Regions from separate parts of the Comamonas sp. 17RB genome, predicted to be linked through region 1. Evidence: predicted binding sites of a transcription regulator. Region 1 holds the regulator's gene; each other region holds the start of a gene.

Region 1 (5,361 bases):
GCGAGCGCCTGGACGAGCTGCGCCGCGCCAAGGACCAGGACGCCATCGCCGTGGAATGGGTGGCCAAGGCCCAGGCCCTGCTGGCCCAGCCGGCGCTGAATCTGGCCGACGCCGCCGCCTGGCAGCGTGACGCCGCCAAGGCCGGCGCACCGTTGTCGCGCGAACCGCTGGCCGGTTTCAAGGCCCAGCTGGCCGAGCGCATCAAGGCCGCCGAAGACCTGCAGCACCGTGTGCAGGTGCAAAAGGAAGCGGCCGTGCTGCTGTCCCAGCGCATCGAAGTGCTGTCCACCAAGTCCTGGAAAGACGCCGCTGCCGTGCAGGAAGCGCTGAGCGCCGACGTGGCCCGCTGGCAGGAACAGGCCCAGGCGCTGACCGAAGACGCTGCCTGGCCCAGCCTGGACGCCCGCCTGGCCCAGCAGCTTACCAGCTCGCGCGACCAGCTGCGTGTGGTGTGGGATGCCTTTGTCTCGGCCCTGGCCGTGACCCAGGCGGCTGCCGACAACGCCGAAGCCGCGCTGCCTCCCGTGCCCGTGTGGGCCGATGAAATCCGCGTGGGCCGTGGTCTGCCGGCCGAGCTGGCCGCCGATGCACCGGCCGCCAAGCCGGCCAAGGGCGATGCCCCGGTCAAGGCTGCTGCCGTCGTGCTGCAGGCTGCCCAGGTGCTGCAGCACCTGGTGGGCACCGAAGAAGACAAGACCGCCGCCATCGCCGGTCTGCGCGCTGCACTGCGCCAGCATGGCCGCGCACTGGATGCCGAAGTGATCCAGCAGATGGATGCGCTGCTGGTGCAGGCCGGCGACGCCCGTGGCTGGAAGCCCCAGGCCGTGGATGCCGAACGGGAAGCCCTGATCGCCAAGGCCAAGGGCCTGGTGGATCGCCCCGAAGGCCAGACCCTGGGTGGCCGCAAGGTCCAGGAAACGCTGCGCCAGCTGCGCGAACAATGGAAGCTGCTGGACCAGGGCGCGGTGCCCAACCACGGTCTGTGGAAGCAGTTCGATGAGGCCTGCAACACCGCCTACAAGCTGGTCGAAGGCTGGCTGGACAAGCTGCGCACCGAATCGGCCCAGCACAAGGCGTCGCGCACCACGCTGATCGAGGAACTCCGTGCCTGGGGACAGTCCGTCAAGGACTCCAAGGACTGGAAGGGCATGGCCCGCAGCCTGCGCCAGTTTTCCGAACGCTGGCGCGAAGGCGGCCATGTGGGCGAGAAGCTGTATGCCGAGCTGCAACAGCAATGGCGCCAGGCCATCAACGAAGCCGAAGCTCCGCTGCAGCAGGCCCAGAAGGACAGCCTGCAGCGCCGCCAGGCCATGATCGAGGAAGCCCAGGCACTGGGCGCAGCCCCGGCGCTGCAGATCGCCGCCATCAAGGCGCTGCAGCAACGCTGGCAGGCCGAAGCCCAGGAAGTGCCGGTGGACCGCCGCCAGGAACAGAAGCTGTGGGATGCGTTCCGCAAGCCGCTGGACGAGGCCTTCAGCCGCAAGCCGGCCGAGCGTGGTGAGCGCGGCAGCCGTGCCGTCAATCTGGAATCGCTCAGCGCCCATGACCGTGCGGTGCTGGAAGCCTCGCAGCAGCTGGAAGCCGCCAACGCCGAAGGCGATGCGCAGAAGATCCGCGCCGCGCTGACCGCGCTGGAAGAAGCCCTGCGTGCCGCCCCTGCGGCCGAAGCCGCCCAGCCAGCTGCCGCGGCGGCACCGGCTGCGCCCGTGGCGACCGACCGCCCGGTGAAGGCCGTGCGTGGCGACGACCGCCCCGGCATGCGCAAGGAAGCCCCGGCTGCGGCGGCTGGTGGCCGCAAGCCCGGCCCCCGCCAGGATCGCGGTGACCGCGGTGACCGTTTCGAGCGCCCGGCCCGTGGCCCGCGCCTGGGCGATGCGGCTTTCCGCGCCCAGCGTGAAGCCCAGGAACACGCCCAGTCTGCGCTGCGCAAGCTGACGGCCCAGGCCCATGGCGAAGCCCTGACCCAGCTGATGGACGCCTGGTCCAAGCGCGATGCGGCCCTGGTGCCGCCCGCGCAGGAACTGGGCAAGCTGAGCAATGCTTCCCGCAACAGCTGGCATGCCGCCGTGGGCGCAGCCGCCAAGGGCGAAGCCGCCGAGTCGCTGCTGCGCCTGGAAATGGCTGCCGACGTGCCCACCCCGGCCGACCAGCTGTCCGCACGCCGTGCACTGCAGCTGCAGCTGCTGACCAACCGCAAGGCCACCGATCCCCGCACCACCTGGGAGCAGGATGTGGCGGCGGTGCTGGCTGCGGAGCGCAGCGACAGCGCGGCCCAGCGCCTGCAAAGCGCACTCAAGGCCTTGCTGCGCGGCAGCAAGTAAGCCGGGCGCCAGCGCAGGGCCTGCGGTACCTGCGCTGCAGCCACAGCAAGCCAGCCTACCGGCTGGCTTTTTTTATGCCTTTTTCAGGGTTTGTGGGGACGCTGCAGGCGGTGACGCGGCAGGCAGAGGCTCGCACAATGGGGCATCTGCCTGCCACAACAAGGAGAGACCCATGCTGTTGCGTCGCTGGATGTGGATTGCCTGGCCTGCCTTTCTGGCCGCCGGGGTGATGGAGATGCTGGTGTTTGCCGTGGTCGACCCGCTGGAAATGCAGTGGCTGTCGGCCTACGGCGAGGTGTCGCGCCTGGGCGTGTGCACGGTGGCCTTCTTCCTGTTCTGGGCCATCATCATGATGGCATCGGCCATGACCAGCCTGCTGGCCCTGTCCCCGCAGGAGCTCAATGCCCAGGAGCGCCGCGTTCCGTCGCTGTGAGCGGCCTCTGTGAAGTGGGGGAGGGAGCGGCCCCCCGCAGGGCTGTGCGGGCAGGCCCGCGCACTGCCGACGTGCAGGAATGCCGTGGTGCGGCAAGGCCGGGCACCATGAAAAAAGCCTCCGGAAGGAGGCGGGGGTGCTGGAGCCGCGCCGCGGTGGCGGCTGCTCTCACTCGCAGGCGTGCTGGCTGTTGACGATGCGCTTGAGGCCTTCGGTGTCCAGGATGCGCACATGGCGCTGCTTCACTTCGACCAGGCCTTCCTCGACAAACTTCGAGAAGGTGCGGCTGACCGTTTCCAGCTTCAGGCCCAGGTAGCTGCCGATCTCTTCACGCGTCATGCGCAGCACCAGCTCGGAAGACGAGAAGCCCCGGGTGTGCAGGCGCTGCACCAGGTTCAGCACAAAGGCGGCCAGGCGCTCTTCGGCACGCATGCTGCCCAGCAGCAGCATCACGCCGTGTTCGCGCACGATCTCGCGGCTCATCACCTTGTGCACATGCGACTGCAGGGCCGTCACTTCGCGCGACAGCTCTTCCAGGCGGTCGAACGGCATGACGCAGACTTCGGCGTCTTCCAGGGCTACGGCATCACAGGTGTGGTGGTCGTGCACGATGCCGTCCAAGCCGATGATCTCGCCCGCCATCTGGAAGCCCGTCACCTGGTCACGGCCGTCTTCCGTGGCCACGCAGGTTTTGAAGAAACCGGTGCGGATGGCATAGAGCGCAGTAAATGCCTCGCCATTGCGGAACAAGGTGCTGCCCCGTTTGATTTTGCGGCGTGTGGCCACAATATCGTCAATACGGTGCAACTGCTGCTCATTCAAGCCTGTGGGCATGCACAGTTCACGCAGATTGCAGTTGGAGCAGGTGACTTTGATAGGGGGTGGTGTCATGGCACTGACGCCTTGGGCTCCCGCTGAACGGGCCATTGGACGTAACGCTGAAAGGTTATCGGGCTGGGAGGCGAGAGAGGGGGTGCTCAGTTGTGCGAATGATGTGAGTCAATTGTCTCAGGTATGGTATTTGAATGTCTTGATATGCATCAAGGCTAATTTCCCCGGGCTGCGGCACAGTGCCGTACAGCACCTAAGGAATATTCAATGACAGCAGTAACGCCGGAGCTTTTGCGTCGGTACGACGTGCCTGGGCCCCGTTATACCTCTTATCCCACCGCTGATCGCTTTATTGAAGCATTTGGTCAGGATGATTATGTGTTGGCGCTGGAACAGCGCAAGCACCATTCTGCGGCCAAGGCGCTTCCCATGTCACTGTATGTGCATGTGCCTTTCTGTGAGGCCCTGTGCTACTACTGCGCGTGCAACAAGATCATCACCAAGCACCATGAACGCGCGCAGACCTATCTGCAGTACCTGGAAAAAGAGGTGGCTCTGCAGGTGGCGCATTGTGGCAAGGGACAGGCGGTCAGCCAGCTGCACCTGGGCGGCGGCTCTCCCACCTTCCTGTCCGATGCCGAGCTGACCCAGCTGATGGATATGCTGCGCGCCAACTTCAGTTTTGAAGCGGTGGGCGAATATTCCATCGAGGTCGATCCCCGCACCGTCACCCGCGAACGCCTGGCCCATCTGGCGCAGCTGGGCTTCAACCGCCTGAGCTTCGGGGTGCAGGATTTCGACCCCGATGTGCAAAAGGCGGTGCACCGCGAGCAGCCGGCCGAGCAGGTCTTCGATCTGGTGCAGGCGGCGCGCGAGCTGGGCTTTCACTCGGTCAATGTGGACCTGATCTATGGCCTGCCCAAGCAGACCGCTGCATCGTTCCAGCGTACCCTGGAGCAGGTGTGCCAGCTGCGGCCGGACCGGATCGCGCTGTATGCCTATGCGCATCTGCCGGAACGCTTCAAGCCCCAGCGCCGCATTGCGCAGGAAGACCTGCCGGAGGCTTCGGACAAGCTGTCCATGCTCTCGGGCTCCATCGATGCCTTCATGCAGGCTGGCTATGTCTATGTGGGCATGGACCACTTCGCACTGCCGGAAGATGCGCTGGCCATTGCCAAGCGGCAAGGACGGCTGCACCGCAACTTCCAGGGCTACAGCACGCAGCCGGACTGCGACCTGATTGCCCTGGGGGTGTCCGCCATCGGCCGCGTGGGTGCCACCTACAGCCAGAACGCCAAGACCCTGGAAGAGTATTACGACTTCCTCGACCAGGGTCGGCTGCCCGTGGTGCGGGGCCTGGCGCTGGGGCGCGACGACCTGGTGCGGCGCGCCGTCATCATGTCGCTGATGTGCCAGGGCGAAGTGCTGTTCGAGCCCATGAGCCAGTCCTGGCTGCTGGACTTCCAGCGCTACTTCGCGGCCGAGCTGGAGATGCTGGCCCAGCAGCAGGAGCAGGGCCTGGTGGTGATCGACGACGACGGCATCAAGGTCACGCCCATGGGCTGGTTCTTTGTGCGCGGCGTGGCCATGACGTTTGACCGGCATTTGCAGGCCGGCAAGAACCGGGCGCGCTTTTCCAGGATCATCTAGCCCATGTGGCTGTCGTTGCTTGGAACCGCTTTCTTCATGGGGCTCGTGGGTGGGCCCCATTGTCTTGCGATGTGCGCCGCACCCTGTGCGGCCATCGTCTCGCCGCTGCGCAGCGGGGGGCGGGTG
Region 2 (5,361 bases), on a different contig from region 1:
GCCACCGCCGTTACCACCGTTGCCGCCGCTGACGGTCTGGGTGTTGGTGCCACCGGCCGTCAGGACGGCGCCCGTCCCACCCGCCCCCCCGCCGCCACCACCTGCACCATTGGCCGTGGGTCCGGTGGTGTTGGCCGAGCCCCCCGTGCCGCCGGTACCGCCTGCGCCACCGGGAAAGATTGCAGCCCCCGAGCCTGCCGTCCCGTCCCCTCCGTTGCCACCGCCACCGGCATTGGCACCGCCTGCGCCACCCGCCCCGCCGTTGCCGGCAGTGCCACTGGCGTCCACGCCACCACCGCCGCCGCCACTGCCACCGGTGCCGTTGGCATCGCTCGCATTGCCGCCTGCGCCTCCGTTCGGCGCACCGGGCGCCCCCCCGGTACAGGTGGCGCCCGGGGTCGCAGAGCACCCGCCTGCGCTGTCTTGCGCACGTGCTGCCGGAACACCCCAGCCCAGCATGGCCACTGCACTCGCCAGTGCGATGGCACGGCGCAGCGGCAACCGCGGCGACAAGGGTTTGCTGGAGGGATGCGGTGCGGGGGCCAGCACCGCATCAAGGGGACGGTGAACGGCCACCGGGGTGGCGCGGGGAGAGAGGCTGGCAGCCCTCTGGCTGCAGGAATCGGAGAGAACCAGGGAACCCTGCAAAGGCACAACAAACTGGGGACGACGCTCGACGCTAGGGGGCATATCGCGAAACTCCATTGGTTGGGTTTGCGACAAAATCTCATAAAAAAGCGCTCCGATAACGCTTTTTTACGGCCTGATACATCCATCGGAAAAAATTCCTACAGGCGGTAGTACCGATCACACAGCTGCTGCGGTCTGCTCCGTGTGCAGGAACAGCACATTGTTTTCCAGGTGGATGTGCTGCATCAGGTCTTCCTTGAACTCGCGCAGTCCCGCATACAGCGCACGCCAGGTGGTGCATGCGGAACGCGGCGGCGTGATGTGGTCGGTCAGATCCAGCAGTTTCTGCAGCTCATCGCCATGCTGGTCGTGTTCATGGCGCATCACCGCAATCGGCATCCGGGCCTGGGCATTGCGCTGGGCGAGCAGCAGCGGGAACAGGATTCTTTCTTCCTTCAGCATATGGCTTTGCAGCGCCTGGAACATGGCTTCCAGATGGGCTGCCAGACCGACCGGGCAATCGGCACGGTCGCCATGCACCTGCTCCACGCGGTGGGCCAGGCGGATCAGCTCCGGCAACTGCTGGCGGTGCACCTCGTGGTAGCGCTGCAGGATGTGCTCGATCAGCACGTCGCTGTGGCCGGCGTCGCAGGCCGCAACCGCCGCTGACTCTGCATCGGCCTGTGCTGCCACGGCAGGCAAACGCATCAGCTCGGCTTCAACCGCCGCAGGGTCGACCTGCTTGGCCTGGGCCGCCTGGGCCAGGCTGTGCTTGCCGCCGCAGCAGAAATCCAGGTCGTATTTGTGGAACACCGCAGTGGCGCCGGGGATTTGTTTGGCAATGCTGCCGACGGATTGGTGCACGAGAGACATGGCAAACCTTTGAGGTAACAGGTGATGCCTTTGCGCTAGCGCAAACCATGCCTGCATCCCCCTCCTTGAGAATCAAGCAGTTAGCGCATCCATGGGTAGGATGCACCCCGCTTGATTCGGTCACAAATACCCCATCCGGTTGTTTTCACCATGCTCGACTCCCTGGTCCTGTCCGATCTTTCCACCGAATTGCCGCAGGCCGTGCGCCTGCAACGCCTGGTCGAAAGCCTGCAAGCCGAATTTCACTGCGGCGCAGTGGCCTTGCTGCGGCTGGAAGGCGAATGCCTGCGCCCGGTGGCCGCGGCAGGCCTGGTGCAGGAAGCCCTGGGCCGGCGCTTCACCGTCAGCCAGCACCCGCGCCTGGCCACCATCCTGTCCCGCAGCGGCGAGCTCACACGCTTTCACCACGACAGCAGCCTGCCCGACCCCTATGACGGCCTGCTCACCGAACGTGCAGGCCAGGCGCTGCCCGTGCACGACTGCATGGGACTGGGCATTTCCATCGAAGGCTGGCACTGGGGGGTGATCACGCTGGACGCCCTGGACATCGGCACGTTCGACGACCAGGCCCAGGAGCGCCTGCAGGCGCGGGTGCCGCTGATCGAGGCCACGGTGCGCATGGCGCACCTCGAATCCGAGGTGCGGGCGCTGCGCCTGTCGCGCAGCGCCCAGCCTTCCGATGCCACGCCCGCCGCACTGCAGGACATCGTGGGCCAAAGCCCTGCCCTCCTGCGGTTGCAGCAAGAACTGGCCGTGGTGGCCGAAACCGATATGCCGGTGCTGCTGCTGGGCGAAACCGGCGTGGGCAAGGAGCTGTTTGCGCGCCGGCTGCACCAGCTGTCACGCCGTCGCCAGCAGCCCATGGTGCATGTGAACTGCGCCGCCTTGCCCGACACCCTGGCCGAGAGCGAGCTGTTCGGCCATGCCCGGGGCGCGTTCTCCGGTGCGGTGGCCGCCCGCGCCGGGCGGTTTGAAAGTGCGGACCAGGGCACCCTGTTTCTGGACGAGGTGGGCGAGCTCACGCTGCCCGTGCAGGCCAAGCTGCTGCGCGCCTTGCAGAACGGAGAGATCCAGCGCCTGGGCGCCGACCAGCCGCGCAAGGTGGATGTGCGCATCATTGCCGCCACCAACCGCGCCCTGAACGAACAGGTGCGCGACGGCGGCTTCCGCGCCGATCTGTTCCACCGACTGTCGGTCTACCCCCTGCATGTGCCGCCGCTGCGCGAACGCGGCGACGATGTGCTGCTGCTGGCCGGACGTTTTCTGGAGCTCAACCGCAGCCGCCTGGGCCTGCGCAGCCTGCGCCTGACCAGCGATGCCCAGCTTGCCATGCGCCGCTATGCCTGGCCCGGGAATGTGCGCGAGCTGGAGCATGTCATCAGCCGCGCCGCGCTCAAGGCCGTCAGCTACGGGGCACGCCGCACCGACATCGTCAGCCTGGATGCGGCCTCGCTGGACCTGGAGGCCGCGCCGCTGTCGGCACCGGCACTCGCCCCCGGAGCCGCCCTGCCCGGCGCGATGGCAGGCCAGGTGAGCAGCACCTTCAGTTCCCTGCGCGAGCAGGTGGACCATGTGCAGCGCAGCGCGATCGAACAGGCGCTGGGCCAGCACCAGGGCGTGTGGAGCGCCGCCGCCAAGAGCTTGCAGATCGATAGCAGCAATCTGCACAAACTGGCGCGTCGTCTGGGCATAAAGGGCTGATTGCACTCCTTTTATTGGCCCTACGCGGTTTGTGTGGTTGGCCTGCGCCACGCCATTTCGCGCTTGATCCAACGCAAATCGACGTCCTCCGAATCTCCGAAGAATTCCCTTCAACGGCAGCAGATGGGGTGCCCAAATTCCTGGCCACCGCAGTCCGATTGCCGGGATTACAAGGAGAAGCGTATGACCTCGACACGTTGCCTGACCCCCGTTGCCTTCGCCATCGCCCTGGCACTGAATCTGGCGCCCAGCCTCGGCAGTGCACAGGCGGCACCCACCGCCACTGCCGCCAAGAAAGCCGCCACCGCCCAGGTGCGCAAAGTGGCACTGACGACCAACATCGTCGACGGCAAGATGGTCTATGTGAACGCCAAAGGCCAGGTGAACCCCACCATCGTGGCCGAAGTGGGCGACACAGTGGAGATCGTGCTCCAGAGCGGCGAAGGTGCCGAGCACGATCTGGCCGTCGAAGGCCTGAATGTGGTTTCCAAGAAGGTGAATGCCGACACGGGCCCGGCCACGCTGCGCTTCCAGGTGACCAAGGCAGGCACCTTCAGCTACTACTGCACCATCCCCGGCCACCGCCAGATCGGCATGGAAGGCAAGCTGGAGGTCAAGGGCAGCACGGTCGAAGCCGAAAAGGCCGTGCAAAAGAACGCCCCCGGTCCCGAAGCCCTGTACACGCCAGCCGCCGCGATGGCCCCGGCCCTGGCCGGTGCCGTGAGCATTGCCGCCGACCCCAGTGCCGTGCCGCCTGCCGTGAAGGCCACGGGCCCGCAAAAGCACCACAAACGCATCGAGACCGTGGAACTGGTGGGCCAGCTGGATGATGGCACCACCTTCACCTACTGGACGTTCGACAAGCAGGTGCCCGGCCCCATGCTGCGCATGAAGCAAGGCGACACCATGGAGCTGACGCTGGCCAATGCCAAGAGCAGCAAGATGATCCACTCCATCGACCTGCATGCCGTCAACGGCGGCCTGGGCGGCGGCGAGCACACCCAGGTGCCGCCCGGCCAGGAAAAGACCATCACCTTCAAGGCACTGAACCCCGGCCTGTACGTGTACCACTGCGCCACGCCGCTCGTGCCCCACCACATCATGGCAGGCATGTACGGCATGATCCTGGTGGAGCCCGAAGGCGGCCTGCCCCAGGTGGACAAGGAGTTCTATGTGATGCAGGGCGAGATGTACACCACCCGTCCCATCGGGGCCAAGACCCACCAGGAAGTGGACTTCGACAAGATGGCCGCGGAACTGCCGCAGTACTACGTGTTCAACGGCGCCGTGGGGGCGCTGACCAAGGAGCACAAGCTCAAGGCCAAGGTGGGTGAGAAGGTGCGCATCTACTTCGGCGTGGGCGGGCCCAACAAGATCTCGTCTTTCCACGTGATCGGCGAAGTGTTCGACAAGGTGTATGACGAAGCCTCGCTCACCGCCATCAAGCACAACGTGCAGACCACGGTGGTGCCCCCGGGAGGTGCCGCCATCGTCGAGCTGACACCGCAGGTGCCCGGCAACTACCTGCTGGTGGACCATGCGCTGTCACGCACCGGCAAGGGCCTGGTCGGCATTCTGGAGGTCAGCGGCCAGGCAGAGCCCGGGGTGTACTCCGGCGTCTCGGACCCGAACGCCGCGCACGGCCACTGACCGCGCCACGCCGGTGTCCGCACCGGCGAATCTGCGAATGACGCCCTTGCCCTGCAAGGGCGTTGCTGTTGGGGGCCTTCGGCACTGCCAGACGGAACGCACACAGGACGGCGCGTAAAGACGGTGATCGATTGGCCGGCAGAAAAAGCAAAACCCCGACTGCTTGCGCAGTCGGGGTTTGCAGATCTTGGCAGGGGAAGAAGGATTCGAACCTTCGCATGCCGGAATCAAAATCCGGTGCCTTAACCAGCTTGGCGACTCCCCTAGAGAAGCTGCAATTCTAGCAGCATTTTTTGGCGCTCCAGAAAATTCGCGACAAATTCTTTGCAATGTGCGGTCCGGTAGCTGCCACTCCCTGCGCTCACGCCTTGGCCGGTGCCTTGCGCAGCACGCTGAAGCAGCCGGCCAGCACCGCGCAGCACCCGGACAGCAGCAGTGCGTACTGCTCGGCCTGGCCGGGTTCACGGTTCCACACCAGGAAGGCCGCTGCCAGCAGCACCGCGCCCA
Region 3 (5,361 bases), on a different contig from region 1:
CGGCGCACACTCACGCCCATCGCCGACATCCCCAAGGTGATGGTCGACGCCGTGCTGGCGATTGAAGACACCCGCTTCTTCGAGCACGGTGGTGTGGACTACAAGGGCATGCTGCGTGCGGCCCTGGCCAACCTTGGCCGGGTCAAGAGCCAGGGTGCTTCCACCATCACCATGCAGGTGGCGCGCAATGTGTACCTCTCTTCCGAGAAGACCTACACCCGCAAGATCTACGAAATCCTGCTGACCTTCAAGCTGGAACATCTGCTCTCCAAGGAACAGATCCTGGAGATCTACATGAACCAGATCTACCTGGGCAACCGCGCCTACGGTTTTGCTGCCGCCAGCGAAGCCTATTTCGGCAAGCCGCTGAAGGACATCACCGTGGCCGAAGCGGCCATGCTGGCAGGTCTGCCCAAGGCACCATCGGCCTACAACCCGATCAGCAACCCCAAGCGCGCCCATATCCGCCAGCAGTACATCATCGACCGCATGCAGGACAACGGCTTCATCACGGCACAGCAGGCCGAGCAGGCCCGCGCCGAGCCGCTGCAGCTGAAGAATTCGAGTGCCGCCAATACCCGCGTGCACGCCGAATACGTGGCCGAAATGGTGCGCCAGCTGGTGTTTGCCCAGTATGGCAATGACGCCTACACGCGCGGCCTGAACGTCTACACCACGCTGAATGCCGGTGAACAGGAAGCCGCGTACAACGCGCTGCGCCAGGGCCTGATGGACTATGAGCGCCGCCAGCGCTACCGAGGTCCGGAGAAGTTTGTCGCCCTGCCAGCCGACGCACAGGCCCAGGAAGATGTGATCGACGACGCCCTGGCATCGCACCCGGACAACGGCGACCTGCTGGCCGCCGTGGTGCTGGAAGCCTCGGCCCGCAAGATCGTGGCCCAGCGCCCGGATGGCGAGAAGCTGCAGATCACCGGCGACGGCCTCAAGCCCGTGCAATCCGGCCTGAGCGACAAGGCGCCGCCCAACATCAAGCTGCGCCCCGGCGCCGTGATCCGCGTGGCCAAGACCAAGGCCGGCTGGGAAGCCACCCAACTGCCCGAAGTGGAAGGCGCGTTCGTGGCGCTGACCCCGCAGACCGGCGCCATCCGCGCCCTGGTGGGTGGTTTTGACTTCGACAAGAACAAGTTCAACCACGTCACCCAGGCCTGGCGCCAGCCGGGTTCCAGCTTCAAGCCGTTCATCTATTCGGCCGCGCTGGAAAAGGGCTTCACGCCCGCCACCATGATCAACGATGCCCCGCTGTTCTTCAGCGCCGGTGTCACCGGTGGCCAGCCCTGGGAGCCCAAGAACTACGACGGCCGCTACGACGGCCCCATGACCATGCGCACGGGCTTGAACAAGTCCAAGAACATGATCTCCATCCGTCTGCTGCAGGCCGTCGGTCCCAAGCAGGGCCAGGAGTGGATCACCCGCTTCGGGTTTGATGCCGCCAAGCACCCGGCCTACCTGACCATGGCCCTGGGCGCCGGCTCGGTGACGCCGATGCAGGTCGCCGCCGCCTACGCCGTGTTTGCCAATGGCGGACACCGCGTCAATCCCTGGCTGATCGCCAAGATCACGGATTACAAGGGCCGCGTGCTGTCGGAATACACCCCGCCTCCGCTGGAACAACTGCCCCAGGCCATCGAGCCGCGCAACGCCTTCATCATGAGCAGCCTGCTGCAGGATGTGGCCCGCGTGGGCACGGCAGCCAAGGCCCAGGCCACGCTCAAGCGCCCGGACCTGTATGGCAAGACCGGCACCACCAACGATGCCATGGATGCCTGGTTCGCCGGCTACCAGCCCACGCTGGCAGCCGCCACCTGGATCGGCTACGACACCCCGCGCAACCTGGGTTCCCGCGAAACCGGCGGCGGCCTGAGCCTGCCGGTGTGGATCAACTTCATGCAGCACGCGCTCAAGGGCGTTCCCGTGGCCGAAATGCCCGTGCCGCCTGGCGTGGTCAATGTCGGCGGTGAATGGTTCTACGAGGAATACGCGCGCAACGCCGGCGTCAGCAGCCTGGGCATGGACGATGCTGCCGCGGAAGGCGCCACCGCCGCGCCGCCTCCCGAGGAACGCAGCCGCATCCTGGATCTGTTCCGCAACTGATCGGGCCGATCGGACCCCAGGCACAAAAAAACCGCATGCACCACGCATGCGGTTTTTTTATGTCCCACGTACCCTGGGCACCAGGCCCGGGCACTGCACCGAGGTCCCGGTGCCGCGGTCAGCCCTGGGCGGTGAATGACAGCGCCAGCCCCGACTGCTCGGAGGCGTAGGTGCTCAGACGTTCAAAGAACTCACCCGCCCCCTTGGTGTCCTGCCACTGCCCACCATCCAGGCGAAAATGGAAGCCGCCGGCCTTGGCCGCCAACCACACTTCGTGCAGTGGCTTTTGCAGATTGATGATGATCTGGCTGCGGTTGGGGAACACCAATGTCACCATGCCGCCCACGCGCTGGGCGTCGACATCGGCATCGGAGGTGTCGTTGATGCGGTCGGCAGACTGCTCGACCGCCAGCAACAGCTGTTCCGCACGGTCCAAGAATTCAAGGTCGGTCATTACAATTCGCACATGTTGAGAGCTTCCCAAATTCTAATCAGGACTTTTGTCCTTGCCGCCAGTACGGCAGCCCTGTGGGGCTGCGGCCAGCGTGGCCCGCTGTATCTGCCGACCGATCCGGCCGCCGCACAGCGTGCCACCCTGCCCGAAACCCTGAATCCGATGGCAGACACCCCAGCCAAGCCTGCCGGCCAATGATGCCTGGCGGCGGGGAGAGCGCCAACGCCTCCCGGCAATATCGCCAGAAGTCATTCCGAACGACATCTGGGCGCTGATGGCGATGCCAGTCCCCCTGGCATCCCCAGAATTGGTGGTACGGGTTCGCTGTTGAGGCACATCAACCGGCACGCCAGGGGCGCGGCATACATTGCCCTCCCCTGTTCCTGACCGGAGTTTCCCCATGGCTGTCGAGCTCTACCGCGATCCCCAGCATGTCTGCCTGATGTTCACCGACCTGGTGGAAGAAGACGGCCAGGCCGTGCAGTCCAACCAGTTCCTGGTGATCGACCATGGTGTGGGCGCGCTCATCGACCCGGGTGGCAATCTGGCGTTTCACGGGCTGTTTGCCAGCATGGCGCCCCACTTCCCGCCGCCGCGGCTGTCGTACCTGCTGGCCTCGCATGCCGACCCGGACATCATCGCCTCGCTGGACCAGTGGCTGACCAGCACCCGTGCCATGCTGGTCATCTCGCGCATCTGGGAGCGCTTTGCCCCGCATTTCACCAAGGTGGGACAGACCCAGGACCGCATCATTGCCGTGCCGGACGAAGGCGCCCGTCTGCCGCTGGGCCGCAGCACGCTGTGGCTGGTGCCTGCGCATTTTCTGCATGCAGAGGGCAATTTCCACTTCTACGACCCGGTCAGCCGCATCCTGTTCACCGGGGATCTGGGCGCCTCCATGGTCTCGGGCACACAGGCCAGCCAGCCGGTGCGCGAACTGGCCCCGCATCTGCCCCACATGGAAGCCTTTCACCGCCGCTACATGGTGTCCAACAAGATTCTGCGCCTGTGGACCGCCATGGCCCGCCAGCTGGACGTGGACATGCTGGTGCCGCAGCACGGTGCCCCCATCCAGGGCGCCCAGGCGATTGCGGACTTCTATGCGTGGCTGGACGGCCTGGCCTGCGGCATTGACCTGATGGATGCCAGCGCCTACCAGCTGCCGCGCGACCGCATCGATCTGACGACCCGCCGCACCATGCCCCCAACCCCTGCGCCAGCGCCTTCGCTGGTCCGCGGCGACCAGACCACGCCCTGAGCGCCCGGCTATCGGGCTGCCGGCTTGCGCCGTGCCCACACCCGCCAGCCCAGCAGCACCGCCAGCAAACCGCCATACACCGCCACTTCCGCCGTGTCGTTCTTGCCGGTCCGCATCCAGTAAAAATGCAGCAAGGCCAGCAGCCCCGCGCCATACACGATGCGGTGCACACGCTGCCAGCGCACGCCCCCCAGCCAGCGCAGCACCGCACGCGGCGATGTCAGCGCCAGCACCAGCAACAGCACGAAGGTGAGCATGCCCACCAGAATGAAAGGTCGCTCCAGCACATCCGCCACGATGTCACCCCACACCCAGCCCTGGTCCAGCCAGGCGTAGCACGCCAGGTGCAACACTGCGTAGAAAAAGGCGAACAGCCCCAGGAGGCGGCGCAGGCGCGCCAGGGCATTCAGACGCAGCCACTGCCGCAGCGGCGTGACCGCCAGGGCCAGCCACAGCGCGCGCAAGGCCCAGTCGCCGGTGCCGCGGATCAGCGCCTCCGCCGGGTTGGCGCCCAGACTGTCGGCCAGCACGCCCCACACCAGCCAGGCCAGCGGCAGCAGCCACAGCACCCACACCACCGGCTTGGCCGCGCGCGACAGCAGCGCCCGCTGCAGCGCAACGTGCCAGCCCGCCTCGCCCCCGGACACTGCGGTGCGTGCCATCAGAAATTGCTTTTCAGGTCCATGCCGGCGTACAGGCCAGCCACCTGGTCGCCATAGCCGTTGAACAGCAGGGTCTTGCGCTTGGGCGCCAGCAAGCCGCCGTCCCCGATGCGCCGTTCGGTGGCCTGGCTCCAGCGCGGATGCGGCACCTCGGGGTTCACATTGGAATAGAAGCCGTATTCGTTGCGCGCAGCCTTGTTCCAGGCCGTGGCAGGCATGGCCTCCACAAAGCGGATCTTGACAATGCTCTTGGCGCTTTTGAAACCGTATTTCCACGGCACCACCAACCGCACCGGCGCGCCGTTCTGCTTGGGCAGCACTTCACCGTACATGCCAAAGGCCAGCAGCGTCAGCGGGTGCAGTGCCTCGTCCAGACGCAGGCCTTCGGTATAGGGCCAATCCAGCACGCGCGAACGCAGGCCGCGCATGTGCTCGGCATCGGCCAGCGTGACGAACTGCACATACCGGGCACTGCCCAGCGGCTCCACCTTGCGGATCAGCGCCGCCAGCGAGTAGCCCACCCAGGGGATGACCATGCTCCAGCCTTCCACGCAGCGCAGGCGGTAGATGCGCTCCTCCATGGGGCTGAGCTTGAGCAGGTCCTCCAGCGCCCAGGTGCCCGGCTTGTGCACCAGCCCTTCCACCTGCACGCTCCACGGACGGATGGGCAGCGCATCGGCATAGCGGGCCGGGTCGTCCTTGCCGGTCCCGAATTCATAGAAGTTGTTGTAGCTGCTGGCGTCCCGGTAGGACGTGATCTTCTCCATGGTCGCCGCGCCTGCCACCGACGATGTGGCGCCCGGCAAGGCCGCCAGCTTGCCTCCGCCCGGGCTGGCCGCCGCCAGGGCATCGCGCCCGGCCCAGCCGGCCAGGGC

What was found. Region 1 encodes FNR, which switches genes on or off when oxygen is low (the NO sensors DNR and NnrR bind a similar motif). Its sites were predicted from a motif close to TTGATNNNNATCAA; they were not measured.
Region 2: a site for FNR is predicted at 3,268-3,281, ahead of nirK (copper-containing nitrite reductase). Genes of this name have one in related genera too.
Region 3: a site for FNR is predicted at 2,894-2,907, ahead of QM470_RS05785 (oxygen-binding di-iron domain-containing protein). Genes of this name have one in related genera too.

Annotation. Positions count from the first base shown of each region.
Region 1 covers NZ_JASHHY010000005.1:59,893-65,253, forward strand. The annotation lists gene QM470_RS10405 (DUF349 domain-containing protein) at 1-2,321, shown strand, start outside; gene QM470_RS10410 (hypothetical protein) at 2,494-2,754, shown strand; gene fnr (fumarate/nitrate reduction transcriptional regulator Fnr) at 2,923-3,645, opposite strand; gene hemN (oxygen-independent coproporphyrinogen III oxidase) at 3,853-5,235, shown strand; gene QM470_RS10425 (sulfite exporter TauE/SafE family protein) at 5,239-5,361, shown strand, end outside.
Region 2 covers NZ_JASHHY010000002.1:349,279-354,639, forward strand. The annotation lists gene QM470_RS04800 (autotransporter outer membrane beta-barrel domain-containing protein) at 1-513, opposite strand, end outside; gene ytfE (iron-sulfur cluster repair protein YtfE) at 808-1,503, opposite strand; gene norR (nitric oxide reductase transcriptional regulator NorR) at 1,654-3,204, shown strand; gene nirK (copper-containing nitrite reductase) at 3,388-4,854, shown strand; tRNA gene QM470_RS04820 (tRNA-Gln) at 5,043-5,119, opposite strand; gene QM470_RS04825 (MFS transporter) at 5,216-5,361, opposite strand, start outside.
Region 3 covers NZ_JASHHY010000002.1:570,218-575,578, forward strand. The annotation lists gene QM470_RS05770 (penicillin-binding protein 1A) at 1-2,112, shown strand, start outside; gene cyaY (iron donor protein CyaY) at 2,231-2,566, opposite strand; gene lptM (LPS translocon maturation chaperone LptM) at 2,579-2,764, shown strand; gene QM470_RS05785 (oxygen-binding di-iron domain-containing protein) at 2,967-3,824, shown strand; gene msrQ (protein-methionine-sulfoxide reductase heme-binding subunit MsrQ) at 3,833-4,486, opposite strand; gene msrP (protein-methionine-sulfoxide reductase catalytic subunit MsrP) at 4,486-5,361, opposite strand, start outside.